Regions from separate parts of the Pseudomonas sp. E1BtOHC1 genome, predicted to be linked through region 3. Evidence: predicted binding sites of a transcription regulator. Region 3 holds the regulator's gene; each other region holds the start of a gene.
What was found. The regulator FliA, encoded in region 3, starts transcription of late flagellar genes. The targets are predictions, from matches to a motif close to CTAAAGTTTNNNNNNNNNNNGCCGNTAA.
Positions count from the first base shown of each region.

Region 1 (4,144 bases), 3.4 Mb from region 3:
TGTCGCTGACGGCGATGCTGTTGGTGACGTATGGCGTGGGGGCGAGCATCGGTCCGTTGGCGGCCGGGGTGCTGATGAAGTTGTTCGGCAGTCAGATGCTGTATGCCTTCTTCAGTTTCTTTGCCCTGGTCCTGGTCTGGAGGATCCGGCCGAAGGCGGTGACCAATCTGCATCAGGTGGATGATGCGCCGCTGCATCACGTCGCCATGCCGGACAGCATGTCCAGCTCACCTCTGGTGGCGGCTCTCGATCCACGGGTGGATGAGCAGGTGGTGCAGGATCAGATGCAGACCACGCCCGCTCCGGATGCTGTGCCTGCAGCGGAGCCTGAGACGCCGGAAGCGTCGGATGAGGCGTCGCCCGACGATTGTGCTCGGGATCATCTGAGTGGGGCTCGACCCTAGAAACGAAAAACGGGCAGTTGCCGCAAGGCACTGCCCGTTTTCATTGATGCGTGGGGTTCAGAGGTCGTCTTTGTCGAAGCGCCGCGCTTCACGCTGCAACTGATAGACGAAGCGCTCTACCTGACGCTGCACCAGGCCGCTCATGTTGTGAAAGCGCACGCCGGCGAAGGTGGTGTCGATACGCTCCTCGTGATGCAGGTAACGCAGTTCGACCGGGGCGGTCATGCTGCCGAAGGGCAGGGCGGCAATAAAGCGCTCGTACACCTGACCCAGTTGCAGGCGCGAAGAGATATCGCCGTCGAAGCGCAACTTGCAGCCGGTAGCGGAAATATCCAGCAGCTTGCCGGTCAGAGGGGACTTGAGTTTTTCGCCGCTGAGTTCGATGTCGACCAGTTGCGCCAGCTTGAGTGCAGCCCGGAAGGCGTTGCGGCGCTGGTGGTAAACCACTTCGTCCGGCAGCGTGGTCCGGTAGCAGCGCCCGCCATTGGACTCATCGAGGGTCGGCAGGCCGTTGCTTTCCCAGGCGATGCGCACGCCTTCATGAAAGCCTTCAACGCGAAATGGCTCGCCTGCCAGCATGAATCGCTCACCGTCGCGAGGGATCATTTCATCAAGGGCAATCATGTTGCTGTCGCGGTCCACTTCCACGAGGTAGCTCTGGAAGCGCTGACTGCGCTCATGGAAAGTGATGATCAGCGGGTCGTGGCTCTCTTGCAGCAGCCGCAGGTTGGAGGAAATTTCCAACGCAGTGGTGAACACCTTAGGTGGCTGCGGAGCATCTTCCGCGTTTGAGGCGTTGAACACGGTTCATCAATCTCCAGACAAAATACAACTACACGCAGGATCTGGCATTTTGCCAGTATGTTTCACGGCTTGGTAGCGCGCACTCATTTTTGGGGCTTAAGCCTGACTGAGTGGGCGGGGCTTCGCAAGCATAGAGGTAGAGCCGCGGGCGTCATAAAGTGCTGGGGGTTCACCGCCGTTGAGGATTTTCAACTGGTTGGCGGTGGTGGCCTGTTGAATCTGGATCGAACGGCCATTGAGTTCGTTGGTGGCCTGGCAGTCGGCGAGCAACTGGGTCAGCAGATTGCCCTGCTCGAGCAGTTGGTCGCCCAGGCTGGAGTGACTGGCCAGTTGCTCGAGGCCTGCACGATTGCTCGGCAGGTTCAGGCTGGCAAGGATCTCTGTGCGCTTACGGCCATGCTGTTCCAGCAATATGACCAGGGCCTGCTTCTGCGCCAGGATATCCTCCAGCAACGGCATGTCGCGGCCGTGCAGGGCAATGGATTCGGCTCTGAGCAGCTCCAGCAGTTGTTGAGCTGGAGCAAGGTCGTCATTGATCAGTTGCAGTAAATTGGTGTCGTGCATGGCTGGCCTTGGGGATTAAGCGTCCAAAAGCCTGGCGCAAGCCTGTGGCTAGCGCTGGGCTTCGAAGTTGAGCAGTTTGCTGGCTATACGGTTGCTGTCGACCTTATAGCTGCCATCGGCAATGGCTTGCTTCAACTCGGCCACTCGGGCCTTGTCGACAGCAGGCTGATCGCGCAGCTTGTCGGTGATTTTCTGCAACTGTTGAGCCTCATTGCTGAGGTGTACCGATTCCCCGCTTTTGCTGGTCTCGGCTGCAGTCGTCAGCGGAGCGGATTTGCCGGCATCACCGGTTTCCTTGCTGGCGCTGGTACGCGTACTGCCTGTCAGTGAAGGGGAGCTGTTTAAACGGCTGAAGTCGATGACCATGATGAAGAAAACCTCTGGGTATTTGGACGCTTGCCATGTTTTCGGCCATACCCTGAAAAACTTTAGGCTCGATTGTCGACAAGCCAGCGCAGGTATCTGCGACCCTTTATCGGCCACAGTTTAGGGAACGAGCGAGTCGAGCGCCAGTTATCTACATTGCCACTTCCACCTGCCCCGGTGCGGTGATGCGCGCCTTGATCACTCGCTGCGAGTTTAGGTTCTTGACCCGGATCTGCTCGCTCATGCCGCCATTGGACAGTGCCTCCCCCGGCATCCGCACGTTCAGGGTGCCGCTACGTGCCGAAATCACCACCTGATCGCCCTTGCGCACCACTTCAGCCTGTTCCAGGTGCCCCAGGGTAATGAGCTGGTCGGCGACCATTGGTCGGACAAGTTTCTGACCAATGGCCTGGTCCACGGAGGTCAGGTAGCCCTGATTGTTCAGGCTGATATCTCTCTCACGCAACACCACGTCTTCCGGCTCGATGATCCCGGCGCGCTTGAGTGGGCGTGAAGTGGTGACCACTTCGCGAAACAGCTTGACCTGGGCTGGCACGAATACGGTCCAGGGGGAGGCGCCTTCGCAGCGTACCTTGACCGTGACCCGTCCCAGCGGCTGTGCTGGACTTTCCAGGCTCGCTGTCAATTCCTTGTCGCAGGCGGGCATGCGCATACGCGGATCCAATTGGTTGACTTGGATTTCGTAGCGTCCTTCCGTTTGACTGGTGGCCAGGTAGTCTTCTACCGTGAATTCAAGAAACCCTTGAGTGACGCCGATAAGTAGATCAGGCAGGGTGACCGAATCAGCAACGGCAGGGCCGCCAGGGTTTAGGATACACAGCGCCGACAACCCACAAAGCAATGCGCGGTAGGGGGATGTCAGGCGTCGGAAAAATGTCGTTTTGGCGTTCATAACAGTTAAAAAGCAAGCGCCGTGCCGTTTAGTGATGAGCGTGCGTCGGATCTTAAAGCTTTGGGGAGTCTGGGCATGGCTGGTGTAATGGATTCGGTAAACCAGCGCACGCAATTGGTTGGGCAGAATCGCCTGGAGTTGCTGCTGTTCCGTCTGGACGGCGAGCAACTCTACGGGATCAACGTATTCAAGGTTCGCGAGGTGCTGCAATGCCCCAAGCTGACCCTGATGCCCAAATCCAACCCTGTGGTGTGCGGTGTCGCGAATATTCGAGGGGCGACCATTCCGATCCTGGATCTGGCAATGGCCACAGGTTCGGGTGGGTTGCAGGATCAAAGCAATCCGTTCGTCATCATCACTGAGTACAACACCAAGACCCAGGGGTTTTTGGTGCGCTCGGTGGAGCGTATCGTCAATATGAACTGGGAAGAGATCCATCCGCCGCCCAAAGGGACTGGTCGCGATCACTACCTGACGGCGGTAACTCGGGTGGACAACCAGTTGGTCGAGATCATCGACGTTGAAAAGGTTTTGGCGGAAGTCGCCCCCACTTCCGAGTCGATCTCGGTGGGCGTGGTGGACGTCGAAACTCAGCACAAGGCTGTATCCCTGCGAGTGCTGACCGTTGACGACTCGTCAGTGGCGCGTAAACAGGTTACTCGCTGCCTGCAGACTGTGGGTGTCGAGGTGGTGGCGCTGAACGATGGCCGGCAGGCGCTGGACTACCTGCGCAAGCTGGTGGATGAGGGCAAGAAGCCGGAAGAGGAATTCCTCATGATGATTTCCGACATCGAGATGCCCGAAATGGACGGTTACACCCTCACGGCCGAGATACGTAGCGATCCACGCATGCAAAAGCTGCATATCATCCTGCATACTTCGTTGTCAGGGGTGTTCAATCAGGCGATGGTGAAGAAGGTCGGTGCCGATGACTTCCTTGCCAAGTTCCGTCCTGATGACCTGGCATCCCGGGTAGTCGACCGGATCAAAGCAGCAGACCACAGCTGAGGGCATCAGCCCCTGGCGAACATAAGATTTAAGAGGCGGCAGCATTGTCTACGGGTAATTTGGATTTTGAACAGTTCCGGGTCTT
Region 1 covers NZ_CP196023.1:6,089,709-6,093,852, reverse strand. Annotated here, with positions in the region: gene ACSSVC_RS27430 (MFS transporter) at 1-404, shown strand, start outside; gene ACSSVC_RS27425 (flagellar brake protein) at 462-1,208, opposite strand; gene ACSSVC_RS27420 (flagella synthesis protein FlgN) at 1,305-1,772, opposite strand; gene flgM (flagellar biosynthesis anti-sigma factor FlgM) at 1,821-2,138, opposite strand; gene flgA (flagellar basal body P-ring formation chaperone FlgA) at 2,290-3,051, opposite strand; gene ACSSVC_RS27405 (chemotaxis protein CheV) at 3,127-4,059, shown strand; gene cheR (protein-glutamate O-methyltransferase CheR) at 4,104-4,144, shown strand, end outside.
Region 1: the regulator FliA is predicted to act here: its motif matches at 2,177-2,204, upstream of flgM (flagellar biosynthesis anti-sigma factor FlgM).

Region 2 (4,144 bases), 3.4 Mb from region 3:
GTGGGCCACTTCACGGTCCAGGGTGATGGACTCGATGGCGCGGTGAGCGCGCAGCATGATGGTGCCACCAGGCGTCTCGTAGCAGCCACGGGACTTCATGCCCACGTAACGGTTCTCGACGATGTCCAGACGACCGATGCCGTGTTCACCACCGATGCGGTTCAGGGTCGCCAGCACGGTAGCCGGAGTCATTTCCACGCCGTCGATGGCGACGATGTCGCCGTTGCGGTAGGTCAGCTCCAGGTATTGCGGGGTGTCAGGAGCCTTCTCCGGGGAGACGGTCCAGCGCCACATGTCTTCTTCGTGCTCGGTCCAGGTGTCTTCCAGAACGCCGCCTTCATAGGAGATATGCAGCAGGTTGGCGTCCATCGAGTACGGCGACTTCTTCTTGCCGTGACGCTCGATCGGAATACCGTGCTTCTCGGCGTAGTCCATCAGCTTCTCGCGGGACAGCAGGTCCCACTCGCGCCAAGGGGCGATCACTTTGACCCCAGGCTTGAGAGCATAGGCGCCCAGCTCGAAACGCACCTGATCGTTGCCCTTGCCGGTGGCGCCATGGGAAATGGCATCGGCGCCAGTCTCATTGGCGATTTCGATCAAACGCTTGGCGATCAACGGACGAGCGATGGAAGTACCCAGCAGGTACTCGCCTTCGTAGACGGTGTTGGCGCGGAACATCGGGAAAACGAAATCACGCACGAACTCTTCGCGCAGATCGTCGATGTAGATCTCTTTGACGCCCATGGCTTGCGCCTTGGCGCGGGCCGGCTCGACCTCTTCGCCTTGGCCCAGGTCAGCAGTGAAAGTCACTACTTCACAGTTGTAAGTATCCTGCAGCCACTTGAGGATCACCGAAGTGTCCAGGCCGCCCGAATACGCCAGAACGACCTTGTTTACGTCCGCCATGCCATCACTCCACGGGGTTGTACGGAAAGCCGTCGAGTCTACCGATCCACGAGGATAATTTACAGAGGCGCGACAGCTTATGACGACCAAGCGACAGATTATGTCGAGCGCGCGACGACGACAGCCGTATCAGGAAGTCGCTGCTGCGCTCGAACCAGAGGCGGCCTGAGGCGCCGGAGCCGGTTTTTCGGTGGGGGCAACCCGCTCCAGATGCACATTGACCCGGCGGTTCTTCGCTCGATTGGCTGCATTAGTGTTGGGAGCCAGGGGATAACGCTCGCCATGGAAGCGCACAACAATCTGGTTTTCCGCCAAACCGTTGGCCTTGAAGAACTCCATCACTGCCAGGGCGCGGCGTCGGGACAGGTCGCGGTTGGTCAAGCGGTTACCGCTGTTATCAGAGTGGCCGTCCAGTTCGACGTGATTGACCGTCGGATCGGCCTTGATGAAGTCCACCATCACCTGCAACTTCGCCTTGGCGCGAGCATCGAGTTCGATACCGCCACCCGGGAAACCGATCTCGCCCTGTTTCACCTGTTCGTAGTTCATCGGCAGCAGTTTGGTCATGCAGCTTTGATAGTCGCTGTAGGCCTTGCTGAATTTCACCGGTAGCAAGCGCACCTCGGAAACCCCGCCCTCGCGGGAAAAATGCCGGACCACCGGACTGCGTCCCTCCAGCAAGCCGATGATCAGGCGACCGGCCTGCATCTGGTTGCTGTTGTACAGCACCCCATCCGTACCGGCCTTGACCGCTCCGAGGTTGATGTCGCCACGCCCCGGCTGCCAGGGCGCAGCGGCTGCAAGCAGAGTCGCCGAGCCACCCGCCTGCATCGGGTTGAAACTCTTGAGGCGAAAGATCGCCTGCTCGCCGGCGCGGCGAACGAATTCGCCGGAACCGAAATCGGTGACGGGCTGGATCAAGCGGCACTCGAATTTGTCGCCTTCGACCGTCCACTCAATGCTCTCCAGACGGGTCTGGAAAGTGAGAGCCATCGCGGGCAGGCTGGCAAACACACTGAGCAAGGCTAGATAACGCTGGCGCACGGGAGGCTCCACTGACGTGTACAACAGAAAAATCGACAGGCGTTAATACGCCATACCTTCGGGATATCGGTTGCTCGTCGCAAAACTTGATAGCGAGTGCCTGGAAGAGTCTTTTCCGGTAGCATTCCCCCGAGTTTTACCCGCCTGGAACCTCCAATGTCCGACCGCCTGACCCTGCTGCGTCCCGACGACTGGCATATTCATCTTCGCGATGGTGCCGTGTTGCCCAATACAGTCGCAGATGTCGCGCGCACCTTTGGCCGCGCCATCATCATGCCCAACCTGGTACCTCCGGTGCGCAACGCCGCGGAAGCCGACGCCTATCGCCAGCGTATTCTAGCTGCGCGCCCGGCCGGCAGCCGCTTCGAGCCGCTGATGGTGCTCTACCTGACCGACCGCACCCAGCCGGACGAAATCCGCGCAGCCAAGGCCTGCGGTTTCGTGCACGCCGCCAAGCTGTACCCGGCCGGCGCGACCACCAACTCGGACTCGGGCGTGACCAGCATCGACAAGATCTTCCCGGTGCTCGAAGCGATGGCCGAAGTTGGCCTGCCTCTGCTGATCCACGGTGAAGTGACCCGTGGCGACGTCGACGTCTTCGACCGGGAAAAAATCTTCATCGACGAGCATATGCGTCGCGTGGTCGAGCGCTTCCCCAGCCTGAAAGTGGTGTTCGAACACATCACCACCGGTGAAGCCGTGCAGTTCGTCAAGGAGGCTTCGGCCAACGTTGGCGCAACCATCACCGCGCACCACCTGCTGTACAACCGCAACCACATGCTGGTGGGCGGTATTCGCCCGCACTTCTATTGCCTGCCGATTCTCAAGCGCAACACCCACCAGGAAGCCCTGCTGGATGCGGCCACCAGCGGCAGCGAGAAGTTCTTCCTCGGCACCGACTCGGCGCCTCATGCCCAGCACGCCAAGGAAGCCGCTTGCGGTTGCGCCGGTTGCTACAGCGCCTATGCCGCGATTGAGCTGTATGCCGAGGCGTTCGAACAGCGCAATGCCCTGGATAAACTGGAAGCCTTTGCCAGCCTCAACGGCCCGCGCTTCTACGGCCTGCCGGCCAACACCGATCGCATCACCCTGGTTCGTGAAGAATGGACCGCCCCCGCCAGCCTGCCGTTTGGTGAGCTGACTGTCATTCCGCTGCGCGCCGGTGAAAAACTGCGCTGGCGCCTGCTGGAGGATCACTCGTGAGTGACGACCATTTCGACGACGAACAAGAAGGTAACGGCGGCGGCCCTCGGCACCCGATGGCGGCGCGCTTTCGTGGTTACCTGCCAGTAGTCGTCGACGTTGAAACCGGCGGTTTCAACTCGGCCACCGACGCCCTGCTAGAGATTGCCGCCACCACTATCGGCATGGATGAAAAAGGCTTCGTGTTCCCGGAACACACCTATTTCTTCCGGGTTGAGCCTTTTGAAGGCGCGAACATCGAAGCCGCTGCCCTGGAGTTCACCGGGATCAAGCTCGACCACCCGCTGCGCATGGCCGTCAGCGAAGAAACTGCCCTGACCGATATTTTCCGTGGGGTGCGCAAGGCACTGAAGGCCAATGGCTGCAAACGCGCCATTCTGGTAGGCCACAACAGCAGCTTCGATCTGGGCTTCCTGAATGCCGCCGTAGCTCGCCTGGATATGAAGCGCAATCCGTTCCATCCGTTCTCCAGCTTCGACACCGCCACCCTGGCTGGCCTGGCGTACGGCCAGACCGTACTGGCAAAGGCCTGCCAGAGCGCGGACATCGACTTCGACGGTCGTGAGGCCCACTCGGCTCGCTACGACACAGAGAAGACTGCCGAGTTGTTCTGTGGCATCGTCAACCGCTGGAAACAAATGGGCGGCTGGCAGGATTTCGACGACTGATTAATTCTTCGTCGGGTGAATTGCTCCCATAAAAAAACCGGCCCTGAGGCCGGTTTTTTTATGCGTGACGCCAGGCTTACAGCTTGCCAGCGTTCTCGCTCAGGTAAGCGGCAACGCCTTCTGGCGAAGCGGTCATGCCTTTGTCGCCTTTTTTCCAGTTGGCAGGGCAGACTTCGCCGTGCTCTTCGTGGAATTGCAGAGCATCGACCAGACGGATCAGCTCTTCCATGTTACGGCCCAGTGGCAGGTCGTTGACGATCTGCGAACGAACAACGCCTTTATCGTCGATCAGGAACGCGCCACGGAAAGCCACGCCGCCTTCG
Region 2 covers NZ_CP196023.1:6,373,326-6,377,469, forward strand. Annotated here, with positions in the region: gene ACSSVC_RS28765 (argininosuccinate synthase) at 1-906, opposite strand, end outside; gene ACSSVC_RS28770 (flagellar protein MotY) at 1,036-1,950, opposite strand; gene pyrC (dihydroorotase) at 2,107-3,153, shown strand; gene rnt (ribonuclease T) at 3,150-3,821, shown strand; gene ACSSVC_RS28785 (peroxiredoxin) at 3,898-4,144, opposite strand, start outside.
Region 2: the regulator FliA is predicted to act here: its motif matches at 2,014-2,041, upstream of ACSSVC_RS28770 (flagellar protein MotY).

Region 3 (4,144 bases):
AGACCCTGGGGCGTATCCTCAATGTGTCGGTGACCCATGTCGATCCAGGCCAGTCCCTGGCTCAGGCCCTGGACCCGCTGCTGCGCAAGCGCGTGGTATTGATCGACACCGCCGGCCTGCAAGCCAGCGACCCGGCGTTGCGCATGCAACTGGAAAGCCTGGCCGGTCGTGGGATTCGGGCGAAGAATTACCTGGTACTGGCCACCACCAGCCAGAAGCAGGTGCTGACCGCTGCCTACCACAGCTACAAGCGCTGCGGTCTGGCCGGTTGCATCCTGACTAAACTGGATGAAACAGCCAGTCTTGGCGAGGTCTTGAGCCTGGCCATCAGTCACGAATTGCCGGTGGCCTATCTCACCGATGGTCCACGGATTCCCGACGATTTGCACCTGCCTCGCCGGCACCAGTTGGTGAGTCGCGCTGTCAGCGTGCAGATGCAGGAAGAACCCAGCGAAGAAGCCATGGCCGACATGTTCGCTGACCTCTATCACAGCCCGACCAAGCGGGTCGGCTGAGGTAGACATGAATAGATTGCAGTGTATCTACATCGATGGTCTGCCATGCATTGTTCCAATGGTGAACGCGCAGCCAGTTATGTGGCCCCGTCTAAGTAAGACAAGGTAAAGAAAGAACATGGGCAGCATGCATCCCGTACAGGTGATTGCGGTGACCGGCGGCAAAGGTGGCGTCGGCAAGACTAATGTGTCAGTGAACTTGTCCCTGGCTCTGGCTGAGCTCGGCCGGCGAGTCTTGCTGCTGGACGCCGATCTGGGACTGGCCAACGTCGATGTCCTGTTGGGTCTGACCCCCAAGCGCACCCTGGCGGATGTCATCGAAGGGCGCTGTGAGCTGCGCGACGTGCTGCTCCAGGGGCCTGGCGGCATTCGCATCGTTCCGGCCGCTTCGGGTACCCAAAGCATGGTGCACCTGAGCCCCGCCCAGCACGCCGGTCTGATCCAGGCCTTCAGCGACATCGGCGACAATCTCGATGTACTGGTGATCGACACCGCTGCAGGTATTGGTGACTCGGTAGTCAGTTTCGTCCGCGCGGCCCAGGAAGTGTTGCTGGTGGTCTGTGACGAACCGACCTCCATCACCGACGCCTACGCGCTGATCAAACTGCTCAACCGCGACTATGGCATGAACCGTTTCCGGGTCTTGGCCAACATGGCCCAGAGCCCTCAGGAAGGGCGCAACCTGTTTGCAAAATTGACCAAGGTCACGGATCGCTTCCTGGACGTGGCCTTACAATACGTCGGCGCAGTTCCCTACGACGAAAGCGTACGCAAGGCCGTGCAAAAGCAGCGTGCGGTCTATGAAGCCTTTCCTCGTTCGAAGTGTGCATTGGCGTTCAAGGCCATCGCGCAAAAAGTCGATACCTGGCCGTTGCCAGCGAACCCACGCGGGCATCTGGAGTTTTTTGTCGAGCGGCTAGTGCATCAAACAGCGGGACCGGTGCTATGACTGCCAGCGGCTACAACCTCTACAAGAAGTCGGCACGTGACAGCCAATACGAACTGATCGAGCGCTACGCGCCCCTGGTCAAGCGTATTGCCTATCACCTGCTGGCGCGGTTGCCGGCCAGTGTTCAGGTGGAAGACCTGATTCAGGCCGGGATGATCGGTTTGCTCGAAGTGTCGACCAAATACGACGCGAGCAAGGGGGCGAGTTTCGAAACCTATGCGGGTATTCGTATCCGTGGGGCGATGCTCGACGAGGTTCGCAAAGGCGATTGGGCACCGCGTTCGGTGCACCGTAATACGCGCATGGTCAGTGATGCCATTCGCGCAATTGAAGCTAAAACCGGTCGTGACGCTAAAGATCACGAAGTTGCGGCCGAACTTCAATTGAGTCTCGACGATTATTACGGGATTTTGAACGACACCTTGGGCAGCCGCCTGTTCAGTTTCGACGACCTGTTGCAGGACGGCGAACATGAAGGGCTGCATGAGGATGGCGCCAGTGCTCATCTCGAGCCGTCACGGGACCTGGAGGATGAACGCTTCCAGGCTGCGTTGGCGGATGCGATTGCCAATTTGCCGGAGCGCGAGCGACTGGTGTTGGCGCTGTACTACGACGAAGAGCTGAACCTCAAGGAAATCGGTGAGGTCCTGGGGGTCAGCGAGTCGCGGGTCAGCCAGTTACACAGCCAGTGCGCAGCCCGCTTGCGGGGGCGTTTGGGGGAGTGGCGAGCGCGCTGACAGGCAGTGTGGGGACACTGCGATCAGGACCGGTGAAGCAAGCGCTGCACCGGTCTTGCGGTATGTGCTCCATGCAGTCGTTGTGTGTTATGCCGAATTGATTGAATGGCGCGTTCAGGTGCTGGATGCGTTTAAGACTGCTTGGAGGTCGAATTGGACAAGAACATGAAAATCCTCATCGTTGATGACTTTTCAACGATGCGGCGGATCATAAAAAACCTGTTGCGTGATCTGGGTTTCACCAACACGGTCGAGGCCGACGATGGCACCACTGCCATTCCGGTACTCAACAGCGGGAGCATCGACTTTCTGGTAACAGACTGGAACATGCCGGGCATGACCGGTATCGACCTGCTGCGCCACGTGCGTGCCGATGAAAAACTCAAGCACCTGCCGGTATTGATGGTTACTGCTGAAGCCAAGCGCGAGCAGATCATCGAAGCTGCCCAGGCCGGCGTAAACGGCTATGTCGTCAAACCATTCACGGCTCAGGCGTTGAAAGAGAAGATCGAAAAAATCTTCGAACGCATCGGTTGAGACGCGTAGCCATTCCGCCACGGGGGAGCTATGGAGCATAACGAATCTTCACTGGGCGACTTTGAGTCGACCCTGAAAAAACATGCGCTGGAACTGGTCGAAAGCCTTGAAAAGGGCAGGTTCGGCGAAGCGGTGCAATTGATCCATGAGCTCAATCAGACCCGTGACCGCGGCCTGTATCAGGAAGTGGGCAAGCTCACCCGCGAGCTGCATAGCGCAATCGTCAATTTCCAGATTGACCCGCACATGCCGCAAGCCGAGGAAGTTTCACAGATCACGGATGCCACTGAGCGCCTGTCCTATGTGGTCCGGCTCACGGAAGCCGCAGCCAACCGCACCATGGACCTGGTAGAGAGCAGCACCCCGTTGGTCAACGGCCTGAGCACTGAAGCCCAGGCCTTGAGCGCAGACTGGGGGCGCTTTATGCGGCGTGAGGTCGGCGCTGAAGAGTTTCGCGAACTGGCACGCCGGGTCGACAGTTTCCTGACGCGCAGCGAGCAGGAAACCCGCACCGTATCGGGCCACCTCAACGACATTCTGCTGGCGCAGGATTACCAGGACCTGACCGGTCAGGTGATCAAGCGTGTGACCCAGTTGGTCACGGAAGTCGAAAGCAATCTGCTCAAACTCGTCTTGATGGCCAGCCAGGTCGATCGTTTCGCCGGCATCGAACATGACCGTGAATCGATCCTCGCTGAAAAAGATCCGCAAAAACATCTCGCCAAGGGTGAAGGTCCGCAGATTCATGCCGATAAACGGGAAGACGTTATGTCCGGTCAGGACGATGTAGACGATTTGCTTTCCAGCCTTGGATTCTAGGAGCACCCATTAATGAGCTTCGGCGCCGATGAAGAGATCCTTCAGGATTTCCTGGTTGAGGCCGGCGAGATTCTAGAGCAACTGTCCGAACAACTGGTCGAGCTGGAAAGCCGGCCAGATGATGCGGACTTGCTCAATGCAATTTTTCGCGGTTTTCACACTGTTAAAGGGGGCGCCGGCTTCCTCCAGCTCAATGAGCTGGTGGAGTGCTGCCACATCGCCGAGAACGTCTTCGACATCCTGCGCAAGGGTGAGCGGCGAGTCGACTCGGAACTGATGGACGTGGTGCTTGAGGCTCTGGACGCGGTGAACGGCATGTTCAGCCAGGTCCGTGAGCGCACCGAAATTACTGCCGCGACACCGGAACTGCTGGCCGCCTTGGCGCGCCTGGCCGAACCCGCCGGTGCCGAGGCTCCAGCGCCTGTTGTGGAAGAGATGGCTGAACCCGTTGCCGAGCCTGAGGCCCAGGGCGGGGATATCACCGATAACGAATTCGAATTGCTGCTCGATTCGCTGAATGCCGCCAAGGCCGACGCCGAGGCTGCGCCTGCCGCTGCTCCAGTGGCTGCGGGCGAGCCGGCCAGCGA
Region 3 covers NZ_CP196023.1:2,684,838-2,688,981, forward strand. Annotated here, with positions in the region: gene flhF (flagellar biosynthesis GTPase FlhF) at 1-515, shown strand, start outside; gene fleN (flagellar synthesis regulator FleN) at 634-1,464, shown strand; gene fliA (RNA polymerase sigma factor FliA) at 1,461-2,201, shown strand; gene ACSSVC_RS12320 (chemotaxis response regulator CheY) at 2,367-2,738, shown strand; gene ACSSVC_RS12325 (protein phosphatase CheZ) at 2,769-3,557, shown strand; gene ACSSVC_RS12330 (chemotaxis protein CheA) at 3,570-4,144, shown strand, end outside.

Region 4 (4,144 bases), 330 kb from region 3:
CCAGCGCGCGCCGCTTCGATGGCGGCGTTCAAGGCCAGCAGGTTGGTCTGGTCGGCGATGCCCTTGATCACATCCACTACGCCGCCGATCTCGTCGCTGTCCTTGGCCAGTTGGGTCACGGTCAGGCCGGTTTCGCCCACCACCACCGACAGGCGCTGGATGGCTTCGCGGGTTTCCCCGGCGATATCCCGGCCGCGACCGGTGAGACGATTGGCCTCCTGGGTAGCGTCAGCGGTGCGTTGTACGTGACTGGCCACTTCCTGGGTGGTGGCGGCCATCTGGTTGACCGCTGTGGCCACCTGCTCGGTCTCGACCCGCTGACGTTCCAGGCCGCTGGAGCTGTTGTGGGCCAGGGTGTCGGACTGTCGGGCCTGTTCGTTGAGGTGCTCCGCAGTGTCCTGCAAGCGGGTCAGGCAAGTCTTTAGGCGGGCTTCCTGGCTCAAGATCGACATTTCCAGGCGCGCCTGGGCGCCACGGCTGTCGGTGTACATCTGGGCGATCAGTGGGTCGGAAGTGGTTTGTTCGGCCAGGCGCAGCAGGCGCTTGAGGCCTCGTTGCTGCCAGCTCAGGCCCAACAGGCCCAGCGGCACCGAGAGGGCTGCGGCCAGGGCAAAGCCCCAGTGGGAGTTGAGCCAGGCGCCGATCATGAAGCTCAGTTGGCTGACCAGAATGAACGGCAGCCAGTCCTGAAGGATCGGCAACCACTTGTCACGCTTGGGAATGGCCGACTTGCCCTGGTTGATGCGCTGATAGAGGGCTTCGGCGCGGCGCACCTGTTCGGCGGTGGGCTTGACCCGTACCGATTCGTAGCCCACCACCTGGTTGCCTTCGAACACTGGTGTCACATAGGCGTTGACCCAGTAGTGGTCGCCGGTCTTGCAGCGGTTCTTGACGATGCCCATCCATGGCAAGCCTTGTTTCAAGGTGCCCCACATGTGCGCGAACACTGCCGCGGGTACATCAGGGTGACGGACCAGGTTGTGCGGCGCGCGAACCAGTTCTTCACGGGAGAACCCACTGATCTCGACAAAAGCATCGTTGCAGTAGGTGATCACGCCTTTGGCGTCGGTGGTGGAAATCAACCGTTGTTGAGCCGGGAAGGTACGTTCGCGCTGAGTGACAGGCTGGTTATTACGCATGGTTTTTCAATCCGCAAGGCTTTGATGGGTTGTCGGCCGCTTCAGCCGATTATTGAAATTATTTTTCAATAATCGGCGCTGGGTCTCATTGGCAGAAGCTGTCGCTTGCAAAATGCGCCACCGAGGTTCCGGTGGCTTTGGCGAGGCGCTAATCATTGACCTTCTTCCTTGATAGTCAATTGTCCTGAAGTACTGGTTTTGACAACTTTTCGCTGGGTTATCCGGCGAGCATCGGATAGGTGAACAAGCCGAAATGCAGCAGATTGAGAGCAAAGTGAGTGGCGATTGCCGCACCCAGGCCACCAAAGCGATAGGCCAGACCGTAGCCGACCCCGGCGATGGCCGCCAGTAGGGTCCATTGCCAGCCAGCACCCAGGTGTACCAGGCCGAATAGCAGGGCCGCACACAGCAGTGCCAGGTTCTCGCCATAGGGAAGGGCCTTGAACCTCCGGCCCAGGCCGCCCTGGATGTAACCACGGAACAGCGCTTCCTCCACCAGGGTCACCAGCAGCAGATTGTTCAATACCCACAACCAGGCCTGATCCGGCCATTTCGGCGCCCAACTGATGATTCCCAGCAGCAATGCGCCACCCAATGCGGCGACTGCGCACACCGCCAGGGCCAGCACCGTGGCGTAGAGCGACAGGCGCAGCGAGCGCCGACCGACGATCCAGGGGCAGACCAGCAGCAGCCAGAAGCCGATCAGCGGTTTGTCCTGATTCAGGTACATGGAGAAGGGCACGGCGTCGTCGGTAAAACGCTGCGGATCAATGGCCCGGCCGTTGTAAAAGCCTGGCAGCCAGTGCATGGCCAGGGCCAGGGCGATCACCACGAACAGGCCGTGGCCCAGGTATTGGCCGATGCGGCTGCGTTGCTGGCGTACGGCGAATCCGGCGCAGAGCAGCAGGAAGATCGAGAGGGCGGCCAGCAGTCCCAGTTGCCCGTAGCTCAGAGCCAGTGCGTAGCCAATAGAAAGGAGTGCCAGATACATCCATGGCAAAGCGGTCATGTGGAATCCTTGTTGCAAAAGAAAGGGGTGTTGCAGAAACGTTGTTCAGCGCCGGATCTGTAGTAGCCATTGCGACCGGTGAGTCAGCTTCGGCGGGCGGCAAGTATAACCAGCTGAGTTTTGTACGACAGCCCGACGAAAAACACCGCCCTAAGGCGGTGTCTGGTTTCGTAGCGGATCAGGATGCAATCAGCTGTCGCAACACGTAGTGCAGGATCCCTCCAGACTTGAAGTACTCGACTTCGTTCAAGGTATCGATGCGGCACAGCACCTCGATTTTCTCCTGGCTGCCATCCTCGCGGGTGATCACCAGGGGCAGGTTCATCCGTGGAGTCAGTTCCACATCGCTCAGGCCAAGGATGTCCAGGGTCTCCTTGCCGGTGAGTTTCAGACTCTTGCGGTTCTGGTCGAGCTTGAACTGCAAGGGCAAGACCCCCATGCCCACCAGATTGGAGCGGTGAATACGCTCGAAGCTTTCGGCAATCACCGCCTTGACCCCCAGCAGGTTGGTGCCCTTGGCGGCCCAGTCACGACTGGAGCCGGTGCCGTACTCCTGACCGGCGATGACCACCAGCGGCGTGCCCGAGGCCTGATATTTCATGGCTGCGTCGTAGATCGGCATTTTCTCGCCGCTGGGGATGTAGAACGTATTGCCGCCTTCTTCGCCGCCGAGCATTTCGTTGCGGATGCGGATGTTGGCGAAGGTGCCGCGCATCATCACTTGGTGATTGCCCCGACGCGAGCCGTAGGAATTGAAGTCCCGGGGTTCCACGCCCTTGTCCCGCAGGTAACGGCCGGCAGGGCTGTCGGCCTTGATATTGCCGGCGGGAGAGATGTGGTCGGTGGTCACTGAGTCCCCCAGTAGCGCCAGTACCCGGGCACCGCTGACGTCCTTGATTTCCGGCAGGGGGCCGGCAATGTCGTCGAAGAAAGGGGGATGCTGGATGTAGGTGGAGTCGTCCTGCCAGACATAGGTGGCGGCCTGGGGCACGTCAATGGCTTGCCATTGGGCATCACCGGCAAACACCTCGGCGTATTCCTTGTGGAACATCCGCGTGTTGACCTGGGCCACAGCCTCGGCGATCTCCTTGCTGCTGGGCCAGATGTCCCGCAGGTACACCGGCTGGCCGTTCTTGTCTTGACCCAGCGGTTCGCTGCTGATGTCGATACGCACTGTGCCGGCCAGGGCATAGGCCACCACCAGGGGCGGGGAGGCCAGCCAGTTGGTTTTGACCAGCGGGTGCACCCGGCCTTCGAAGTTGCGGTTGCCCGACAGCACTGAAGCCACGGTGAGGTCGGCTTGCTGGATGGCTTTCTCGATCGGCTCCTGTAGCGGACCGGAGTTGCCGATGCAGGTGGTGCAGCCATAACCCACCAGGTCGAAGCCCAACTGGTCCAGGTAAGGCGTGAGCCCGGCGGCCTTGTAGTAGTCGGTGACCACCTTGGAGCCAGGGGCCAGTGAGCTCTTGACCCAGGGCTTGCGTTGCAGGCCTTTCTCTACAGCTTTTTTCGCCACCAGCCCGGCCGCCATCATCACGCTGGGGTTGGAGGTGTTGGTGCAGGAGGTGATTGCGGCAATGACCACCGCACCGTTTTTCAGGCGGTAGGTCTGGCCTTCGTACTGGTAGTCGGTTTCTCCCACCAGATCGGCATTGCCCACGGCGACACCGCCGCCGCCCTCGCTTTCCAGGCGACCCTCTTCCTTGCTGGTGGGCTTGAACTGCAGGTCGAGGAAGTCACTGAAAGCCTGGGCCACATTGGGCAGTGCAACCCGGTCCTGCGGCCGTTTTGGTCCGGCGAGGCTGGCTTCCACGGTGCCCATGTCCAAGGCCAGGCTGTCGGTGAACACCGGCTCCTTGCCCGGCAGGCGCCACAGGCCCTGGGCCTTGCTGTAGGCCTCGACAAGTTTCACCAGTTCGCTCGGGCGCCCGGACAGGCGCAGGTAGTCGAGAGTGATCTCATCCACCGGGAAGAAGCCGCAGGTGGCGCCGTATTC
Region 4 covers NZ_CP196023.1:3,015,887-3,020,030, forward strand. Annotated here, with positions in the region: gene ACSSVC_RS13965 (methyl-accepting chemotaxis protein) at 1-1,139, opposite strand, end outside; gene ACSSVC_RS13970 (CPBP family intramembrane glutamic endopeptidase) at 1,357-2,148, opposite strand; gene acnA (aconitate hydratase AcnA) at 2,327-4,144, opposite strand, start outside.
Region 4: the regulator FliA is predicted to act here: its motif matches at 1,169-1,196, upstream of ACSSVC_RS13965 (methyl-accepting chemotaxis protein).